One region of the Bradyrhizobium sp. SUTN9-2 genome, then DNA from elsewhere that is predicted to be linked to it. Evidence: predicted binding sites of a transcription regulator. Region 1 holds the regulator's gene; each other region holds the start of a gene.

Region 1 (4,978 bases):
TGCGAGCTTCTCGCCGTCAGGGCTCTGGAACAGGTTCGACATGTGCCAGAGCTTGGTCGCCTGCTCCTGCAACGCCTTGACCAGCGCGGGATGGACATGGCCGAGCGCATTCACCGCGACACCCGAGGTGAAATCGAGATAGCGATCGCCGTTGGTCGCGATCAGCCAGCAGCCTTCGCCGCGCTCGAAACCGAGGTCGGCCCTGGCGAAAACGGGGAGCAAATGCGGCGCTGCGCTGTTAGTCATGACGTCACTTGAATGTTGCGGACGGTGTGAGGCATGCATTGCGCGACGCACCATCGACCGGCCCCGGAAAACGAAACGTGCCGCCTTTTAAGGGCGGCACGTGGCACTATCTTATGCCTGGCAAGACGGGTGTCAATGCCGCCCGGAAAGCCTCGCGAAACGCTGATTCCGTAGTCTTGCGGTGCCGATTTTGCGGGTTTTTCACCACGGAACATGTGGAAGCGAGTCGGCGGACTCTTGCGCGGGAGTCACGCCATATTGTAGCGTTTGGACTGTCAGATACGACATCTCGTGCAGCAGTTCTGATCCCAGAAGTCCTCATGTACCGGCGTAAACGTTCGGGCGTCTTGAGCGCGCCCGGCGAGCCTTAAGGGATTCTGACGGCACGGGTTTTTCAAGGCTAAAGCATTCGCTGCGAAGGCCCCAGGATGGCAGGCGCGCAGCGAGGGAAAGGGTGCAATGACGGTTTTGACCTGGTCCGATGATCGCGTCGAGCAGCTGAAGAAGCTCTGGGAGGCCGGACTTTCGGCCAGCCAGATCGCGGCGGAGCTCGGCAATGTGACCCGCAATGCCGTGATCGGCAAGGTGCACCGGCTCGGCCTGTCCGGCCGCGCCAAGAGCCCTTCATCGGCAGCGCCGCGGCCGCGCAAGGCACGGCCCGCGCAGCATATGATGCGGGTGACCCGCCCCGTCGCGCGCGGCAACACCGCGTTGGCGCAGGCCTTCGAGGTCGAGTTGGAAGCCGAGCCGGTTACCTACGACAACGTGGTGCCGATGAGCCAGCGGCTGTCGCTGCTGGAATTGAACGAGGCGACCTGCCACTGGCCGGTCGGCGATCCCTCGAGCCCGGATTTCTTCTTCTGCGGCGGCAAGGCGCTCTCCGGCCTGCCCTATTGTGCCCAGCATTCGCGCGTGGCCTATCAGCCCGCAGCGGATCGCCGTCGCGCAGCACCGAAACCGGGCACGCGGTGAGCTTGCGGAATTCCCTGATCGCCAAGCTTGATCGCCAAGACTGCAGCCGTCACACGATGACGGCTCCCAATCGCTCGGTGTCATCCCCGCGAATGCGGGATCCGTAACCGCGGGGCGCAATCGTTGCGCGAGATGGTCACTCCGTGTCTTCGCCAAACCACGTCCTGTGGCTGATCGCGAAGAGCGCAAGCGCTCGCGCTGAGATCCCGGGCTCACGCTGCGCGCGCCCGGGGATGACGGCCGAGATCGGCGCCGCAGTTCGCCAAACCAGCTGTCGCTGGCGCCTTACGTCTGCTCAGCCTTCGCGAAGCGATCGTCCAGCGCGTAGCCGGCGCCGCGGACGGTGCGGATCGGGTCCTGCTCGCGGCCAAGATTGAGCAGCTTGCGCAGGCGGCCGATATGGACGTCGACGGTGCGCTCGTCGATGTAGATGTCGCGGCCCCAGACGCTGTCGAGCAGCTGCTCGCGCGAGAACACGCGGCCGGGATGCTCCAGGAAGAACTCCAGCAGGCGATATTCGGTCGGACCGAGATCGATCGGCCGGCCCGAGCGCGCCACGCGGCGCTTGTCGCGGTCGAGCTCGATATCGCCATAGGCGAGCACAGTGGCGAGGCGCTCGGGACTCGCACGCCTGAGCAGGCCCTTCACGCGCGCAAGCAGTTCCGGCACCGAGAACGGCTTGACGATATAATCATCCGCGCCGGTCGCGAGCCCGCGCACCCGTTCGCTCTCCTCGCCGCGCGCGGTGAGCATGATGATCGGCAGCTGCTTGGTCTCGGGGCGGGTCCGAAGCCGCCGGCACAGCTCGATGCCTGACAGGCCCGGCAGCATCCAGTCGAGCACGATCAGATCGGGAATGTGCTCCTTGAGGCGGGTGTCGGCGTCATCGCCGCGCATCACCGTCTCGACGTCATAGCCGTCGCCTTCGAGGTTGTAGCGAAGAAGCTCGGTGAGAGCTTCCTCGTCCTCAACCACCATAATGCGTGCGCCCATGTGGTCGTAGCTCCTTAAGTCGTCAGGTGTTCGGCACCGTCGTGGCGAAGGTCGTCATGTCGCCCTTCGGCCGCTTGTCGGTGATCGCCTGGCCCTCGATCATGTAGAACACGGTCTCGGCGATGTTGGTGGCGTGGTCGCCGATCCGCTCGATGTTCTTGGCACAGAACATCAGGTGGATGCAGAACGAGATGTTGCGCGGATCCTCCATCATGTAGGTGAGGAGCTCGCGGAACAGCGAGGTGCAGATGGCGTCGACTTCTTCGTCGCCCTTCCACACCGCCATCGCCGCCGGCAGGTCGTGCGCGGCATAGGCGTCCAGTACCGACTTGACCTGCTGCTGCACGAGGTCGGTCATGTGCTCCAGGCCGCGGAACAGCTTGAGCGGATGGAAATCCGTCTCCAGCGCCGCGACGCGCTTGCCCATATTCTTGGCGAGATCGCCGATGCGCTCGAGATCGGTCGCAACGCGCATCGCGCCGACGATCTCGCGCAGGTCGACGGCCATCGGCTGGCGGCGGGCGATGGTGAGCACGGCGCGCTCCTCGATGCGCTTCTGCAGCGCGTCGAGCTCGACGTCGGTGGCGACGACGCGCTGGCCGAGCGCGACGTCGCGGCGGATCAGCGCGTCGACGGAATCGACGATCATGCGCTCGGCGATGCCGCCCATCTCGGCGACCAGGCGGGTGAGCTCCTGAAGGTCGCTGTCGAAAGCCTTTACGGTATGTTCAGAACCCATGTTCCGTCTCCTCAGCCGAACCGGCCGGTGATGTAATCCTGCGTGCGCCGATCGCTCGGCGACGTGAAGATCTTGCTGGTGTCGTCGAACTCGATCAACTCGCCGAGATACATGAAGGCGGTCTTGTCGGAAACGCGCGCGGCCTGCTGCATGTTGTGGGTGACGATCGCGATCGTGTAGTTCTCGGACAATTCCTGGATCAGCTCCTCGACCTTGGCGGTCGAGATCGGGTCGAGCGCCGAGCAGGGCTCGTCAAACAGGATCACCTCGGGCCGCACCGCGACGGTGCGGGCGATGCAGAGGCGCTGCTGCTGGCCGCCGGAGAGCGACAGGCCGGAGGCATTGAGCTTGTCCTTGACCTCGTTCCACAGCGCGCCACCGCGCAGTGCCTTCTCGACGCGGTCGTCCATCTCGGACTTGGAGATCTTCTCATAGAGACGAATGCCGAAGGCGATGTTCTCGTAGATCGTCATCGGGAACGGCGTCGGCTTCTGGAACACCATGCCGACCCGGGCGCGGAGCAGGTTGAGGTCGAGCTTGGGGTCGAGGATGTTGGTATGGTCGAGCAACAGCTGACCGTCGGCGCGCTGGCCCGGATAGAGGTCGTACATCCGGTTGAAGATGCGCAGCAGGGTGGACTTGCCGCAGCCGGACGGGCCGATGAACGCCGTGACGCGGTTGGTGCCGAGCGCCAGGTTGATGTTCTTCAGCGCGTGGTGGTCGCCGTAGTAGAAGTTGAGGTTGCGCGCCGTGACCTTGGCGGGCGCCTCGGGCAGGGGCTGCGAGCCGGGATGAACGGTCGGCGCGCTGACGGAAACAGACATTTCACTCATTTTGCAGTCCTCTCGGCGCCAAGGATGCGCGCGCCAATGTTAAGGGCAAGCACGGTCAGGGTGATCAACAGCGCGCCGCTCCAGGCGAGTTGCTTCCAATACTCGTAGGGGCTCTGCACGAAGTTGTTGATGGTGACAGGCAGGTTCGCCATCGTCTTGTTCAGGCCGAGGCTGAAGAACTGGTTCGACAGTGCCGTGAACAACAGCGGCGCGGTCTCGCCGGCGACGCGGGCGGTCGCCAGCAGCACGCCGGTGATGAGGCCGGAGCGCGCGGCACGATAGGCGATACGCTTGATCACCAGCGAGCGCGGCAGGCCGAGCGCGCTGGCAGCTTCGCGCAACGGATTCGGCACCAGCAGTAGCATGTCTTCGGTGGTGCGCACGACGACCGGGATCACGATGACGGCAAGCGCCAGCGCGCCCGCAATCGCCGAGAAGCCGCGCATCGGCACCACCACCGCGCCATAGATGAAGAGGCCGATGATGATCGAGGGTGCCGACAGGAGAATGTCGTTGATGAAGCGGATCACCGAGGTCAGCTTGTCGTTGCGGCCGTACTCGGCGAGATAGGTGCCGGCGAACAGGCCGAGCGGCGCGCCGATGCCGACGCCGATCACGGTCATGATCAACGAGCCGACGATGGCGTTGCGCAGGCCGCCCTCGGTCGATCCGGGCGGCGGCGTGTCAGCTGTGAAGACCTGGAGGTTGAGCCCGGCCAGGCCGTTGTAGAGCAGCGTGACCAGGATCAGCGCGAGCCAGGTGACGCCGAAGGCGGCGGCTGCGATGCAGAGACCGCGAATGACGATGTCCCAGCGGCGGCGGCGCGAATAGATCGGGTTCATGACTTCACTTCCCGGCCTTGGTTTCGAGGCGCAGCAGCATCAAACGGGCGGCAGCGAGCACGAAGAACGTCAGCACGAACAGCAGGAGGCCGAGCAGGATCAGGCCGGACTGGTGCAGGCCGTCGCTCTCGGCAAATTCGGAGGCGATCGCCGCCGAAATCGTCGTGCCCGGCGCGAAGATCGACGAGGAGATCCGAAACGAGTTGCCGATGATGAAGGTCACCGCCATGGTCTCGCCGAGCGCCCGGCCCAGCGCCAGCATGACGCCGCCGATGATGCCGACGCGGGTGTAGGGGATCACCACGCTGCGGACGACCTCCCAGGTGGTGCAGCCGACGCCGTAGGCGGCTTCC
Region 2 (4,978 bases), 2.0 Mb from region 1:
CCTGCTGCAGCAGCAGCGTGGCGTCGCGGCTCTTGATTTCCTCCTCCTCGAGCGCGGCCTGGACCTGTCGCAGCTCGAACGGCGAGGGGATCGTGAGGATCTTCGGCAGCAGCGGCCAGAGCGCGGCGGCGGTGAAGACCGACGCGACCGCCGTGGCGGCCTTGAGCATGCCCTCGATGCCGTAGATCGGAACCCAGAGCGTATAGATCGACAGCACGTGGGTCAGGCCGCACGCCATGATGAAGATCGCGAACGCCCAGTAGACCCAGCCGAACTTGAGGTCGCGCCGCTTGGTGACGAGGATAGCGAGGGCGAACGGGATCGAGAAATAGGCAGCGGCAATGCTGGCGTCGGAAACGACGTGAAGCCAGATCAGCTGAGGCTCCCACAACAGGCAGATGCCGTGCGGCGACAGCATGGACGAGTCGAGGAGACGTTCGAAGAAGGCCCACATCGTTCCACCCCAAGGAGTCTTGTTCAGGTGGCTTGCGGGGCCGGCGGCCCGCAACATGGGGGCGCTGGACGGTTCCACCACCTGACGTCTCGCGTAACCGGCGAAGCACGCTAAGGTACGCGACTATACCAAGGGTCCGGCGCGGTTGCATTTTCAAGTCCGCACCATTGCGGGTCTTGGTCCGCGCGGTGTCCGACTGATTCGCAAGGTGCGCAATCGGTTCGCGAATCACGCCTGGCGGCGGCCCGGCGCGCTTGCTGACGTTCCACGGTCGCGCTACGAGAGGCCATGGCGGCCTCCTCAAGCACATGTCTCCCGCGATGACGACCCCGGTCGCACTCACCATCGCCGGTTCCGATTCGAGCGGCGGCGCCGGCATCCAGGCGGACCTGAAAACCTTTGCCGCGCTCGGCGTCTATGGCGCCTCCGTGATCACGGCGCTGACGGCGCAGAACACGCGCGGCGTGACCGGCATTCACGCGGTGCCGGCCGGGTTCGTCACCGAGCAGATCGACGCGGTGTTCTCCGACCTCGACATCGGTGCGGTGAAGATCGGCATGGTGGCCCAGGCCGCCAGCATCGATGCCATCGCGGCCGCGCTGTCGCGCTGGGCGCCGCGGCATGTCGTGCTCGATCCCGTCATGGTGGCGACCTCCGGCGACCGCCTGCTCGCCGCTGAAGCCGTCGACGCCCTGCGCGCCAGGCTGATGCCGCTGGCTGCCGTGATCACGCCGAACCTGCCGGAGGCTGCGGCCCTGCTCGATGCGCCGGTGGCGGCGAGCGAGGCCGAGATCGAAAGCCAAGGACGCCGCCTGCTGGCGCTGGGCTGCCGCGCCGTCCTGATCAAGGGCGGGCACGGCGAGGGCGCCGAGAGCACCGACTATCTCGTCACTGCCGAGACCGCGATCGCGCTCGCCGCGCCGCGTGTGGCCACCCGCAACACCCATGGCACCGGCTGCTCGCTGTCCTCCGCCATCGCGGCCGGGCTGGCCAGGGGCGAGGACCTCGAGGCCGCCGTGCGCAACGCCAAGGCCTGGATCAGCGCCGCGATCGCCGCCGCCGACCGCTTCAGCGTCGGCCACGGCCACGGGCCGATCCATCATTTCCACAAGTTCTACTGAGGCGGGCACCTGAACGCGCGCCCCATCCTTCGAGACGACCGCTTCCAGCGGTCTCCTCAGGATGAGGCTAAGCAGCACTGTGCCCGTTGAAGCTAGGGCCGCACACTCGGTCCTCATCCTGAGGGCCCGCCAAGGGCGGGCGTCTCGAAGGATGTGCCGCGGGGAGGTTTGCCTCAGAGAAGAGCGGGGGCTTGCGCCCCTGCGGCGCCATGTCGCCTGATTGTCGCATGCGACTGATATTCGCGGGGAGGGCGAGGCAAGGCGTGATTCGTATTTGAAGGTGCCTCAAGGGTTCAATCGGTCATCCCCCTGTCACGGGACATTGTTACAGGCTGGCGCATGGGAAGTTACGATGTGAGTGACGAGAGCCCGGAGCGGCGCTTTCGCACGTTGTTCATCTCCGACGTCCATCTCGGGGCCCGCGGTTCACAAGCCGATCTTCTGCTCGACTTCCTGCGCTACCACGATGCCGATACGATCTATCTCGTCGGCGACATCGTCGACGGCTGGGCGCTGAAATCGAGCTGGCACTGGCCGCAATCGCATAACGACCTCGTCCAGAAGCTTTTGCGCAAGGCGCGCAAGGGCGCCAAGGTCATCTACATTCCCGGCAATCACGACGAGTTCCTGCGCAACTATTACGGTACGCATTTCGGCGGCATCGACGTGGTCGAGAACACGGTTCACACCGGCGCCGACGGCAAGCGCTATCTCGTCATTCACGGCGACATCTTCGATCTCGTGGTGCAGAACGCGCGCTGGCTCGCCCATCTCGGCGACAAGGCCTACGACTTCGCGATCCAGATGAACCGCCTGGTGAACTTCTTCCGCCGCCTGTTCGGCGTGCCCTATTGGTCGCTGTCGCAATGGGCCAAGCAGAAGGTCAAGAACGCCGTCAACTATATCGGCGCCTTCGAGCAGGCGCTCGCCGCCGAGGCGCGGCGTCACCAGGCCGACGGCGTGATCTGCGGCCACATCCACTACGCCGTGATCCGCGACGAGGCCGGCATCCGCTACATGAATTGCGGCGACTGGGTGGAGAGCTGCACCGCCCTGGTCGAGCATGACGACGGCCATTTCGAGATCATCACCTGGGCGGATCAGTTGCGGAAGCCGGAGCAGGTGCCACAGGTCGCAGCCAGAGCTGCATAACAAGGACCTCTTGATGCGCATCCTGGTCGCGACCGACGCCTGGCACCCGCAAGTCAACGGTGTGGTTCGGACGCTGACCAAGCTCTCTGACGCTGCAAAAGCGCTCGGGGTCGAGTTCACGTTCCTGACGCCGCAATCGTTCCGCACCTTCGCGATGCCGAGCTATCGCGACGTGCGCCTCGCCATGCCGCGCCCGGCCCGGATCGCAAGGCTGATCGAGGAGGCGCGTCCCGACAGCATCCACATCGCGACCGAAGGGCCGATCGGCCTGATGGTCCGCCGCTATTGCCGCCAGCGCAAGCTGCCGTTCACGACCAGCTTCCATACCCGCTTTCCCGAATATGTCCGCGCCCGCGTGCCAGTGCCGGGCTCGCTGATCTGGCGGGCGCTGCGGCGCTTCCACAGCGCCAGCCGCGCCGTGATGGCGGCGACGCCGGCGCTCGCGCGCGAACTGACCGAGCGCGGCTTCGACAATGTCGTGCTGTGGCCGCGCGGCGTGGACACCACGTTGTTCCACCCGCGCGTCATCGATCTCTGCCTGCCGGCACCCGTGTTCCTGTCGGTCGGCCGCGTCGCAGTCGAGAAGAATCTCGAGGCGTTCCTCGACCTCGACCTACCCGGCACCAAGGTGGTCGTCGGCGACGGCCCGGCGCGCGCCTCGTTGGAAGAGGTCTACCCCGATGCGATCTTCCTCGGCGAGAAGCACGGCGAGGAACTGGCGGATATTTACGCGGCCGCCGACGTGTTCGTGTTCCCGAGCAAGACCGACACTTTCGGCCTGGTCCTGCTGGAGGCGCTCGCGAGCGGCCTGCCGGTCGCGGCCTTCCCCGTGAAGGGTCCCCGCGACGTGATTGGCGATGCGCCGGTCGGCGCGCTCGATCACGATCTGCGCAATGCCTGCTCCGCCGCGCTCGATATCTCCCGGCAGGACTGCGTCGCGTTCGCCGCCAATTACACCTGGGAGGCCTCTGCAACGGTCTTTATCGACAGCATTTTGGCGGTCGGGGCGGTGCTGCCCGGCCGGACCGGCGCGGAACAGCCGCGTTTCGTGGCTTGAGGCAAGAAATCCTCTCGCGGAGGTGTCTTGCCCGGGCCTGATTGGCCGCGATAGCATTCCGCCATGACCGAACAGGCCCTTCCGGTCGGCCCTGCCGACATCGATGCCGCAGCGCGCGTGATCGCGCCTTACGCCATCCGCACCCCGCTGTTGTCCTTCCCCGTGCTCAACGAGCGCGTCGGTGCGAAAGTGTTCCTGAAGCCGGAGATGCTTCAGCGCACCGGCTCGTTCAAGTTCCGCGGTGCGTTCAACAAGGTGTTCTCGATCCCACAGGACAAGCGCGCCGGCGGCGTCGTCGCGTTCTCCTCCGGCAACCACGCCCAAGGCGTGGCGGCGGCGGCAAAGATCCTCGACATGCAGGCCACCATCGTGATGCCAGCGGACGCCCCGCTGTCGAAGCGCGAGCGCACCAAATCCTACGGCGCCGAGGTCGTGCTGTACGACCGCGACAAGGACGACCGCGAGGCGATCTCGCGCGGCATCGCCGAGAAGCGCGGCGCGACGCTTGTCAAACCCTACGACGATCCGTTCGTGATCGCAGGGCAGGGCACCGCCGGCCGCGAGATCGCCGAGGACATGGCAACGCTCGGCCTCGGCCCCGACATCGTGGTGGCGCCGGCCTCCGGCGGCGGCTTGATCGCGGGTGTCGCGACCGCCGTGAAGGCGCGCTATCCGCAAGCCGAGATCGTGGTCGCCGAGCCCGAGGCCTTCGACGATCACGGCATTTCACTCAGCGCAGGCCATCGCGAGCCGCATCCGCCGGCCGGCCGCACCATCTGCGATGCGCTGATGGCCCTGATGCCGGGCGAGATGACGTTTGCGATCAACAGCAAGCTCTTGGCGCGCGGCGTCACGGCGTCGGACAAGGAAGTCGGCGCGGCGGTCGCCTTTGCCTATCGCGAGCTGAAGCTGGTGGTGGAGCCCGGCGGCGCGGTGGGGCTTGCTGCGCTACTCGCGGGCCGCCTCGATGTCGCCGGCAAGAACGTCGTCATCGTGCTGTCAGGCGGCAATGTCGATGCGGATCTGTTCGCGGAGCTGGTGGCCTGATCGTCATTCCGGGGCTCGCGCAGCGAGAGCTATGATGCGCAATTGCGCATCTGAGAATCCATAACCACGATCGGGAGTATGGATTCCGGGCCTGCGCCTTACGGCGCATCCCGGAATGACCAAGAACAGACATGAAGAAGGGGCAGA
Region 3 (4,978 bases), 780 kb from region 1:
TCAGAGCCTGCAGGAAGGCGGCGCGATTCGGCAGATCGGTGAGGCCGTCGTGATAGGCCATGTGCGCCATGCGCGACTCGGTCTGCCGGCGGTCGGTGACATCCTCGTGGGTCTTGATCAGATATTGCGGCTCGCCGGCATCGTTGACCACAGTGGCGCGGCGGGTCAGGAACAGCCGCAGGCCGCCCTTGGTGGAGATCGGATGCTCCTCGGTGATCATCCCGCGCTTCTTGATCGCGGCCTCGTCGCGCGCGACGATCAGCTTGGCTTCCTTGGCGTTGAAGATGTCGGACGCGGTCAGTCCGGTGGCTTCCTCGCGCCTGCGGTTGAGGATCGTCTCCGCGCTGCGGTTGGCGAGCAGATAGCGGCCATCCTTGACCTGCTCCACGATCAGCGCAACCGGGATGTTGTCGACCACGAGCTCGAGGAACTTCTTGGTGCTCTCCAGCTCCTGCGACAGCGAGCGGCGGTCGGTGATGTCCTCGAACAGGATGAGCAGAAATTCGGGCTTGTTGCTCTCGTTGCGGACCACGATCCGGATCGAGGCGACCATGCGCCGCGCGCCGGCACGATCCACCTCGAACTCATTGCGGTGCTGGCCATCCGGCGAATTGAGCGCGGCCTGGTCAGCGGCCTCGATGCTGGCCGCCGAGGCCGACGCAAACAGCTCCCGTGCATTCCTGCCGACGGCGAAGTCCCGCGACAATCCCCAGAACTTCTCATAGGCGCTGTTGGCGAAGATGTAGCAGCCGTCCTCGATGTTCTTGGCCGCCACGCAGGCCGGCACATGATCGAGCACCGATTCCAGGAACTGCTTGGTGGAGGCGAGCTGCCGCGACAGGTTGCGCTGCTCGGTGACGTCGAGATGGGTCGCCACCGAGCCGCCGTTCGGCAACACGAAATACTTCACCAGGATAGCCCGTCCGTCCGGCAGTTCCGTGGTCAGGCCATTGGCGCTCGATGCCTTCCGGTAAAATTCGTCATCGGTGACGCCGAGCACTCCGCGCTCGCGGCGCAGCCTCAGGATGTCGCAACCGGTCATGTTGGGCCGGAGGTCGGATCGCGTCAGGCCATAGATCTCGAGATAGCGGTCATTGCAGAAGATGACGAGGCGCTGCGCATCCGTCATCACCACGCCCTGGTTGAGGTTGTTCATGGCGGAGGAGATGAAGGCGTTGCGACGCAGCTGCAAACGGCTGGACCGGCGCAGCGAGGAATGGATCCACAGCCCGATCGCGGCGAGGAACGAGCAGACCACGATGCCCGCGATGAGGGCTTCCCAGATCACGCCGGGATCAAGCCTGGTGAGATCGCCCGGAACGGCAAGGCTGTACGATGCCGCAAAGGCGCGCGCAGGCGCGCCCGTAACGGCCAGGCATAGGAGGGCGTGCACAGCAATCGAAAGCGTGCTGCCCACGTGCCAGTTCTTCTCAGCCATCAGCCACCCGCGATTTCAACGTCGGATTGTCTGGCCTCGCGGGTTTGGATCGGGTAAACGCCTGTGGGCACAACAGAATAATGTGACATAAAATGCGGCAATTGCCCTGACATGATAAACGACTTCTTAACGGAAGCCCCGCCTGCGCCGCCGCATCCGGACCGTGCGCCACCGGTGCTTCCAACTGGTATCCTGCACAACCATGGATAGGGTCGATTGCGTCGTCATCGGAGCCGGCGTGGTCGGGCTCGCGGTGGCCCGGAAGCTCGCCCAGGCCGGGCGCGAGGTGATCGTGCTCGAGGAAGCCGAGGCGATCGGCACCGTCACCTCCTCGCGCAACAGCGAGGTGATCCATGCCGGCATCTACTACCGGGCCGGGAGCTGGATGGCGCGCATGTGCGTGGCAGGCAAGCACGCGCTGTACCGCTACTGCGCCGAGCGCGGCATCCCGCACAAAAATTGCGGCAAGCTGATCGTCGCGACCAGCCCGAAGGAGACCGAGAAGCTGCAATCGATCAAGGCGCATGCCGAGGCCAACGGCGTGCTCGACATGCAGCTGCTCTCGGGCGAGGCCGCACGCGCGCTGGAGCCGGCGCTCGCCTGCGACGCCGCGCTGCTGTCACCGTCGACGGGCATCATCGACAGCCATTCCTACATGCTCTCGCTGCGCGGCGAAGCCGAGGACGCCGGCGCAGCTTTCGCGTTTCACACCCCGCTGATCCGTGCCAAGGCGGCGGCCGGCCTCATCGAGATCGATGCCGGCGGCGAGGCACCGATGACGCTGCAATGCAGCCTCCTCGTCAACGCCGCGGGGCTGTCGGCAACGCATGTGGCGCGCAGCATCGACGGCATGCCGCTGGACCGGATTCCGCCGGCCTATCTCGCCAAGGGAAACTACTTCAGCTGCAACGCCAGGGCGCCGTTCTCGCGCCTGATCTATCCGGTGCCCGAGCCCGGCGGCCTGGGCGTGCACCTGACGCTGGACATGGCAGGACAGGCGCGCTTCGGGCCTGACGTCGAATGGATCGAGACGATCGACTACGAGGTCGATCCGTCACGCGCCGAGCGCTTCTATCCCGCGATCCGCAAATACTGGCCGACGCTGCCTGACGGCGCGCTGATGCCGAGCTATTCGGGCATCCGCCCGAAGATCGTGCCGCCGGCCGTGGCCACGCAGGATTTCTTGATGCAGGGCCCGCGCGATCACGGCGTTGCAGGCCTGATCAATCTGTTCGGCATCGAATCGCCGGGACTGACGTCCTCGCTCGCGATCGCCGATCACGTCGCCGAGCTCGCAGATATCGACAGTGTTTCGAGAAGCGGATAAGTGTGCGCGTCGAGAGCCACGGGTCCAAGCAAGAGTGAGCGCCGCACAACCGTGTTGCACGGTACACACCTTGCAGCAGGGATGAGCACGGATGCTCTCATCCCTGCGTGAAGGACGTGATCAACTCTACACTGTCACGGGGGTTACTAGTGGAGCGTGTCGCCAGATTGCTTCAGACGCTCGATCTGGTCCTTGACCATCAACTTCCGGCGCTTCAACTCAACAATTTGCAGGTCGTCTGTTGAAAGGTGCACGAGAGCTTCGTGCAATTCGTTCTCGAGAAGTTTGTGCTTCCGTTCCAATTCAACGAGATGTGCCTGAATTGTCATTCGAAACCTCCTCGGTAGGGTGAACCTTTAGGATTCGATCCGGACAACCAAGTCTACATCACCGATTCGTCCTGTCGATGGGTATCCGTCGTTGCAGCGTCATTTTTGAAAGTTCATATGTAACGAAGCGTGACTAAGGGAACCACGCCGGAAAAATCCATGATATCAATACGCCGACGCACCGCCGCAGCTCCCTGCAGAAATATGTTGCTGGAGATCGGGGACGAGGGATCGCAGATCGCTTGCGATCACGCGGCGCAAGGACGATAATTTCCACAGGGCATCCACAGCCCGGATCTCACGCCTATCGGTTTTCGGCCACCGCAGACATGACCAATGAAGATGAGCGTGAGCTCGAAGCCGAGCTCACCCGGTTGCAGCAGGAACACCGAGATCTCGATGCGGCGATCGATGCATTGCATCAATCGCCCGCCCCCGACCTGTTGCGGTTACAGCGCCTGAAGAAGCGCAAGCTGTTGTTGCGCGACCGCATCGCGTTCATCGAAGACCAGATCACCCCCGACATCATCGCCTGACCGTGAGCCGGTCTTGCGCGGCGCCCCGCCGCTTCCGAATCCGCTTGACTCAATAAGAACAAAATAGGAACATTCGCGGGCGCCCCAACACCTCAGAGAACGCTCAAGGACAACACACGAGGACAACGCAGATGTCGGCAACCGCCCTTTTCGACAACAGCCATTACGAACAGGCCTGCGATCAGGCGATCGCGATGTGCGACGGCAATCTGCGCAGCACCATCAAGGCGCTGATCATGGCCAACGAATATCTGGAAGCCGAGCTGGAGGAATTGCAGGCGGCGATTTCAGCCGGCTGCATTCCGGAGATCTCGCGCAGCAAGATGCGGAGCAAGAGCAGCGCCGCATAATCTTCAATCTTGGAGCAACGCCATGTCGGATGTGACCTATTACGTTGCAATGCCCTTCTTGATCGATGACGACGGATCACCCGTCGCAGGCGCTGCAGAGGAGTGTCAGTCCTCGACGGCGGCGCTGCGACGCGCAGAGATGCTGGCGCGCGGCGCCGGCCATATCGGCGCGATCGCGTTCAGCCGCAGCGGCGATCCCATGACCGGCGAATTCGGCGACGCGACGCTGCTGCGCAAGTTCGGCACCGTGCCGGAAGATCTTGCCACCCTCTAGACTAGCGCTCGCCGCCGACCAGCCTGATCCGCGGCTCGTGCCGGCGGCTCGCCTTGCGCACATACATGGCGGCATCCGCCTCCTCCAGGGCGCGGCCTGCAGCGGATTGCGGACCGAGCAGCGCGACGCCGGCCGAGGCGCCCGCGGTCACGTGCTGGCCGCGAAAAACGAATGACAATTCGTCGATCGCCTTCTCCAAGGCCGCAGCCTTGACCTTCGCATCGGTCTCGCTGAGATTCCAGAGCAGCAGCGCGAACTCGTCGCCCCCGAGCCGGCCGACCACGTCGGAGGCGCGGATCTGTCGCGTCAGCGTGGCGACAATCGCCTTGAGCACCTCATCGCCGGCGGCATGACCGAAGGAATCGTTGATCGGCTTCAGCCGATCGACGTCGAGCACGATCAGCGCCCCGCTGGCGCGGTAGCGCTTCATATAGGCGATGGCGCGCGCGAGCTCGCGCTCGAAACCGCGCCGGTTGGGAATCCCGAGCAGGAAATCGGTATCGGCGGCCGCCTCGAGCTCCGAGATCCGCAACAGGGCCGCCTTGAGCTTGCTCCTGAGGCCGCGGATGATCGCCTTGCCGTCATCGGCAGCCGGCGCTCTGCGCAAGGCCCGTTTGGCCGCGCGGCTCGAAACGGCTTTGGATCGGGCGGCGCTCATGTTCCGGCCCTTTCTGGCCTTCGCAGGGCTCGCCCTTTTCGGTTTCTTCATGGGCATCGTGCTCAA
Region 4 (4,978 bases), 6.6 Mb from region 1:
TCGGGGAGCCATGAAAACGCGGTGATCGGGCTTTCCCAGGGCACCTGCGACGCGGCGTTCAACTGGTGGAACGACGAGAAGGAATCGAACCTGCTCCGGATGGAACGGAAGGGCATGGCGAAGGCCGCGGATTTCAAGATCATCATGAAGTCCGAGCAGATCGTGAACTCGCCGATGGCCTATCTCAGCAGCCTGCCTGACGACCTCAAGGCGGCGATCAAGAAAGCAGTGCTGGAAATTGCGGTGAAGGACAAGGCGGCTTTCGACAAGATTTACGAGGGGAAGCAATTGCCCTACGTCGAGGTCGACCACAAGGCGTATGACGCCGTGATCGAACTGACCAAGTTTGTCGACAGCATTCGCAAGCAGAAATCCTGAGGGAAACGAAGGGTTGGACAAGTCGGGCAGATCGCAAGATCTGCCCGTCGGCTCTCGCCAACATCCCATGCGAACAGCAGTTCCCGAATTTCCGGAAGCCAGGCTGCGTGAGCTTGCCGATCGCTATGCGGCTGCAATTGCCGCCAAGCGCCGGCGCGTATGGCTCGGTGCCGCCGTCCTGATCGCCGTTGCCATTGCCGCGGGCTGGATGGGCGAGGTCAGTCTCGGAAATTTTGTCGAGAACTTCTGGCGCTTCCCGGCCTATTTCGTCAGCATCGCACCCAAATTTTCGTTCGCGACCGCATGGAGCGATTTGGCGGACTGGCTGTGGGGATTGCCGCGCTGGGCACGGCTTCTCGGGGATACGTTGCTGATCGCCTATATGGGCACCCTCTCGGGTGCGCTGTGCGGTTTCGCACTTTGCTTCCTCGCCTCGGCCAATCTCGTGAAATCAGGAACGACTGTTTTCGTCACCCGGCGCGCTCTGGAGTTTTTCAGGACCGTGCCGGAGATCGTGTTTGCCCTGATCTTCGTGCTAGCCTTTGGTCTCGGGCCGCTGCCGGGCGTTCTGGCGATTGCAATCCATACCGCCGGAGCGTTGGGCAAGCAATTCGCCGAGGTTGTCGAGAACATCGACAGCAAGCCGGTCGAAGGGGTGGCGGCAAGCGGGGGCAGCTGGGTTCAGGTCGTTCGGTTCGGCGCGTTGCCTCAGGTCCTCTCGAACTTCGTGAGCTATGCCTTGCTCAGGTTCGAGATCAACGTGCGGGGCGCCGCCGTGATGGGCTTCGTCGGCGCCGGCGGGATCGGTCAGGATCTGATCGAGGCGGTTCGCAAGTTCTACTTCACCGACGTCAGCGCCATCCTGCTGCTCATCGTCCTTACCGTCATGTTGATCGACTTCCTGACGGAACGGTTGCGACACCGCCTGCTCGGGCTGGAGGGAAGCACCCGATGAGCTCCTTCAGTTTTGAAAACCGGACCGGCATTGCCGAACGGTATCCCGACGTCTTCCGGACCGATTGGTGGCAGCGGGGAAGGATCGCAATACTCGTCGGCGGGACGGTCGGGCTGTTCCTGTTCGGGATCGTCCAGCTCGATATTCCCTTTAATCGGCTCTCCCAGGGCATGGTCAGGCTGGGCGAATTCGTCCAGCTCATGTTGCCGCCCAGCCCGGGTTCTTGGGCGGAGGTTCTGAAATATCTGCATGCGCTCGGAGAGACGGTGTCGATCGCGTTTCTCGGCACCCTTGGCGGCGCGCTGCTCGCGCTGCCGGTATCCCTGCTGGCGGCGCGCAACGTGGTTGCAAACCGGATCATCCGCCTATTGACGCGTCGTGGCCTCGATACCATCCGGGGAGTCGACACTTTGATCTGGGCACTGATCTGGGTCGGCGTCGTGGGGCTGGGGCCGTTTGCCGGCATCCTGGCCGTGATCTGCAGCGATTTCGGAACGTTCGGCAAGCTGTTCTCGGAAGCGATCGAGGTCGCCGACAAGAACCCCGCGGAAGGCGTTCGGTCATCGGGCGGCAACCATCTCCACAGCGTCCGCTTCGGATTGCTGCCGCAGGTATTCCCGGTCTTGCTGAGCCAGGTGCTCTACTATTTCGAGTCGAATACGCGATCGGCGACGATCATCGGAATCGTTGGCGCTGGCGGCATTGGCCTTCAGCTTGCCGAACAGATCCGGGTGCTGGAATGGCAGAAGGTATCGTTTCTGATCCTGCTGATCCTGGTAACTGTATCGTCGATCGACTGGATTTCCGGCAAGCTGCGCTTCGCGATCATCGGCAAGCGGACGGTCGCCTAACGTCGTGCTGCAGTCTTATCCGTTCCGATTGGATCGGAACGGAGCTCTGATTTTTGTTTTGACGCGTTTTCTCGACGCAAATCGTTTCCACCCCGGATCAGTCCCGAGGGCAGGCTTCGCTGGAAAACGCTCTGATCTAAGCGTTCTCCACCAAAAACTCCACCCGCTCTGCCGCAAAGCGCGAGTGCTTCGTCACCAGCGGCTTGCCCGTGAGATCGTGGTCGGTGGCGTCGACCACCAGGATCGGCCGCCCCAGCGCCAGGTCGAGCCGTGCGGCGTCGCTCGCGTCGACAATCCCCGCGGTGATTCTCGTTGCGCCACGGCGATAATCGCGGACGCCGAAATGCTCCAGCAGCTTCGTCATCGAGCGCGTTGCCGCGAACACGGCGCCTGCATCCGGGAACAGGTCAGCCGAGAGCCAGGTGGTGGAAACACAGATCGGGGTGCGGTCGGCGAGGCGAATCGCCTCGATCCGCACCAGCGGCGCGCCGGTCTTCAATCCCAGCTCTCGTGCGAGCTCGCGCGTCGCAACGTCATCGGTCGCCTCGATCAGCCGGCCATGCGGTTCGCGGCCATCGGCGCCGACGATCTCGGAGAAGCGCGTGCGCGAGCGCAAGGGATAAGCGAGCTTTTGCGCCTCGACATAGGTTCCGCTGCCGCGCTCGGCGCGCACCAGGCCGCGCTCGGCGAGGGCTGCCAACGCGCGCCGCACGGTGTGGCGGTTGACGCGATAGGTTTCGGCGATCTCCATCTCGCCCGGCAATTTGTCGCCGGCCGCAAAGCGGCCGTCGGCGATGCCGCGCTCGATGCCATCGGCCACGAGGCGCCATAGCGCGACGCCCGAGGAGGCTGTGTCCTGCATGCTCATGTCGCGGGAAACCTACTCCAGAAATCACAGCATTGTCACGAAACAGTCATGGCGCGTCCGTATGAAGTTGTCTATTATCATAGACAACTTCGACGCGGCAAGTTCTGTCAAAAAGCTCGGTGGACCAGGTGACCCAGCACAACGACCAGCAAGCCCAGCGCAAGGCCGCAATGGCGGTGCTGGCGCACGCGGAGGCGGGCGAGATCGCCGCTCGCCTCCGCAACTTGTCTCTCCCGGATCACCACGATCTGCGCACGCCGGAGAACGGCCTCGTCATGCTGCGCGGGCGGGTCGGCGGCGACGGCGCGCCGTTCAATCTCGGCGAAGCCACGGTGTCGCGCGCCGCGGTGCGGCTTGCGAGCGGCGAGGTCGGGTTCGGCTACACGCTCGGCCGCGACGGTGAGAAGGCGCGGCTGATCGCGCTGTGCGATGCGCTGGTGCAGTCCCGCGATTTCGGCGGCGCGGTGGAGCGCGACGTTATCGCGCCGTTGCGCGAGCAGCTTATGGTCAGGCGCAAGCAGGCGGCGGCAGCGGCCGCCGCAACGAAAGTTGATTTCTACACCATGGTGCGCGGTGAGGGGTGAGATCATGACCACGATTGCGGAACTGCCGCCGGGTTTCGCCGACAAGGTGCTGTCGGCGCAATCGACCTTTCGCTCGGTCATGGACGCCATGGCGCGGCCGGGCTCGGTCCAGCGCATCGTGCCGATGGCGGGCGCGCCAGGGCCGATGATGCGCGGCACCGCAGCGATCGCGCTGACGCTGTTCGATCACGACACGCCGCTCTGGCTCGATGCGCGGATGGCGGAAAGCTCGGACGTGACGAAGTGGCTGAAGTTCCACACCGGCGCGCCGGTCGTGCAGGATTCGTCGATCGCTTCCTTCGCGCTCATCAGTGACGGCGGCGCCTTGCCTGCGCTCGAGCGCTTCGCGTTCGGCACCAGCGAGTATCCGGACCGTTCGACCACGGTGGTCATCCAGGTCGACAGCCTCGCCGCCGGGCGCAGCTTCGAACTGCGCGGCCCCGGCATTGACGGTGTCGCCACGCTGCAGGCGTCGATCAAGCCTTTCGACCTGTTCGAGCGCCTGCATGTCAACGAGGCGCTGTTTCCGCGCGGCATCGATGTGGTGCTGGTCGCCGATGACGCTGTGGTCGCGATCCCCCGCACCACGCGCGTCGTGAGCAAGGGAAGCTAGAAGCATGTATGTCGCAGTCAAAGGCGGCGAACGCGCCATCGAGAACGCCCATCGCCTGCTCGCGCATAAGCGGCGCGGCGACCAGAGCGTTGCGGAAATCACGCTCGACCAGATCTCGGAGCAGCTCGGCCTGGCCGTCGATCGCGTCATGAGCGAAGGCTCGCTCTATGACCGCGAGCTCGCGTCGCTTGCGATCAAGCAGGCGCGCGGCGATTTGATCGAGGCGATCTTCCTGGTTCGCGCCTTCCGCGCCACGCTGCCGCGCTTCGGTGCCAGCGAGCCGGTCGACACCGGCATCATGCGGGTGCAGCGGCGGGTGTCGGCGACCTTCAAGGACATTCCCGGCGGCCAGATCCTGGGGCCGACCTTCGACTACACGCACCGCCTGCTCGATCCATCGCTCGCCCAAGGTTTTGTGCCGGAGAGGCCGGCTGCGGCCGAAGCCTCCACCGCGCCGACGCCGCGCGTGACAGACATTCTCGGGCGCGACGGGCTGATCGAATCATCGCCGGAAGCCGAGGACGGCGCCAGCGTCGGCGATCTCACCCGCGAGCCGCTGAATTTCCCCGCGGACCGTGATTTGCGCCTGCAAAACCTCGCGCGCGGTGACGAAGGCTTTCTGCTCGCGATGGGCTATTCCACCCAGCGCGGCTACGGCCGCAACCATCCCTTCGTCGGCGAGATCCGCTTCGGCGAGGTCGAGGTCGAATTCGTCGCGGAAGACGTCGG

Evidence for each region. The regulator PhoB, encoded in region 1, activates phosphate uptake and scavenging genes when phosphate is short. The targets are predictions, from matches to a motif close to TGTCATNNANCTGTCAT.
Region 2: XF30_RS14710 (UDP-2,3-diacylglucosamine diphosphatase) is a predicted target of PhoB. The motif match lies at 1,875-1,891, and genes of this name have one in related genera.
Region 3: XF30_RS09630 (YdcH family protein) is a predicted target of PhoB. The motif match lies at 3,181-3,197, and genes of this name have one in related genera.
Region 4: phnF (phosphonate metabolism transcriptional regulator PhnF) is a predicted target of PhoB. The motif match lies at 3,086-3,102, and genes of this name have one in related genera.

What each region holds. Positions count from the first base shown of each region.
Region 1 covers NZ_LAXE01000001.1:1,263,450-1,268,427, reverse strand. Annotated here, with positions in the region: gene XF30_RS05925 (aspartate aminotransferase family protein) at 1-246, opposite strand, end outside; gene XF30_RS05920 (GcrA family cell cycle regulator) at 706-1,218, shown strand; gene phoB (phosphate regulon transcriptional regulator PhoB) at 1,504-2,211, opposite strand; gene phoU (phosphate signaling complex protein PhoU) at 2,234-2,950, opposite strand; gene pstB (phosphate ABC transporter ATP-binding protein PstB) at 2,962-3,783, opposite strand; gene pstA (phosphate ABC transporter permease PstA) at 3,780-4,625, opposite strand; gene pstC (phosphate ABC transporter permease subunit PstC) at 4,630-4,978, opposite strand, start outside.
Region 2 covers NZ_LAXE01000001.1:3,217,453-3,222,430, forward strand. Annotated here, with positions in the region: gene XF30_RS14700 (PAS domain S-box protein) at 1-454, opposite strand, end outside; gene thiD (bifunctional hydroxymethylpyrimidine kinase/phosphomethylpyrimidine kinase) at 775-1,575, shown strand; gene XF30_RS14710 (UDP-2,3-diacylglucosamine diphosphatase) at 1,915-2,727, shown strand; gene XF30_RS14715 (glycosyltransferase family 4 protein) at 2,741-3,784, shown strand; gene XF30_RS14720 (threonine/serine dehydratase family protein) at 3,848-4,831, shown strand.
Region 3 covers NZ_LAXE01000001.1:2,039,203-2,044,180, reverse strand. Annotated here, with positions in the region: gene XF30_RS09640 (EAL domain-containing protein) at 1-1,438, opposite strand, end outside; gene XF30_RS09635 (NAD(P)/FAD-dependent oxidoreductase) at 1,641-2,765, shown strand; gene XF30_RS09630 (YdcH family protein) at 2,912-3,094, opposite strand; gene XF30_RS09625 (YdcH family protein) at 3,424-3,630, shown strand; gene XF30_RS09620 (hypothetical protein) at 3,762-3,980, shown strand; gene XF30_RS09615 (hypothetical protein) at 4,003-4,254, shown strand; gene XF30_RS09610 (GGDEF domain-containing protein) at 4,256-4,963, opposite strand.
Region 4 covers NZ_LAXE01000001.1:7,867,562-7,872,539, reverse strand. Annotated here, with positions in the region: gene phnD (phosphonate ABC transporter substrate-binding protein) at 1-378, shown strand, start outside; gene phnE (phosphonate ABC transporter, permease protein PhnE) at 446-1,333, shown strand; gene phnE (phosphonate ABC transporter, permease protein PhnE) at 1,330-2,184, shown strand; gene phnF (phosphonate metabolism transcriptional regulator PhnF) at 2,321-3,052, opposite strand; gene phnG (phosphonate C-P lyase system protein PhnG) at 3,172-3,636, shown strand; gene phnH (phosphonate C-P lyase system protein PhnH) at 3,641-4,249, shown strand; gene XF30_RS36565 (carbon-phosphorus lyase complex subunit) at 4,254-4,978, shown strand, end outside.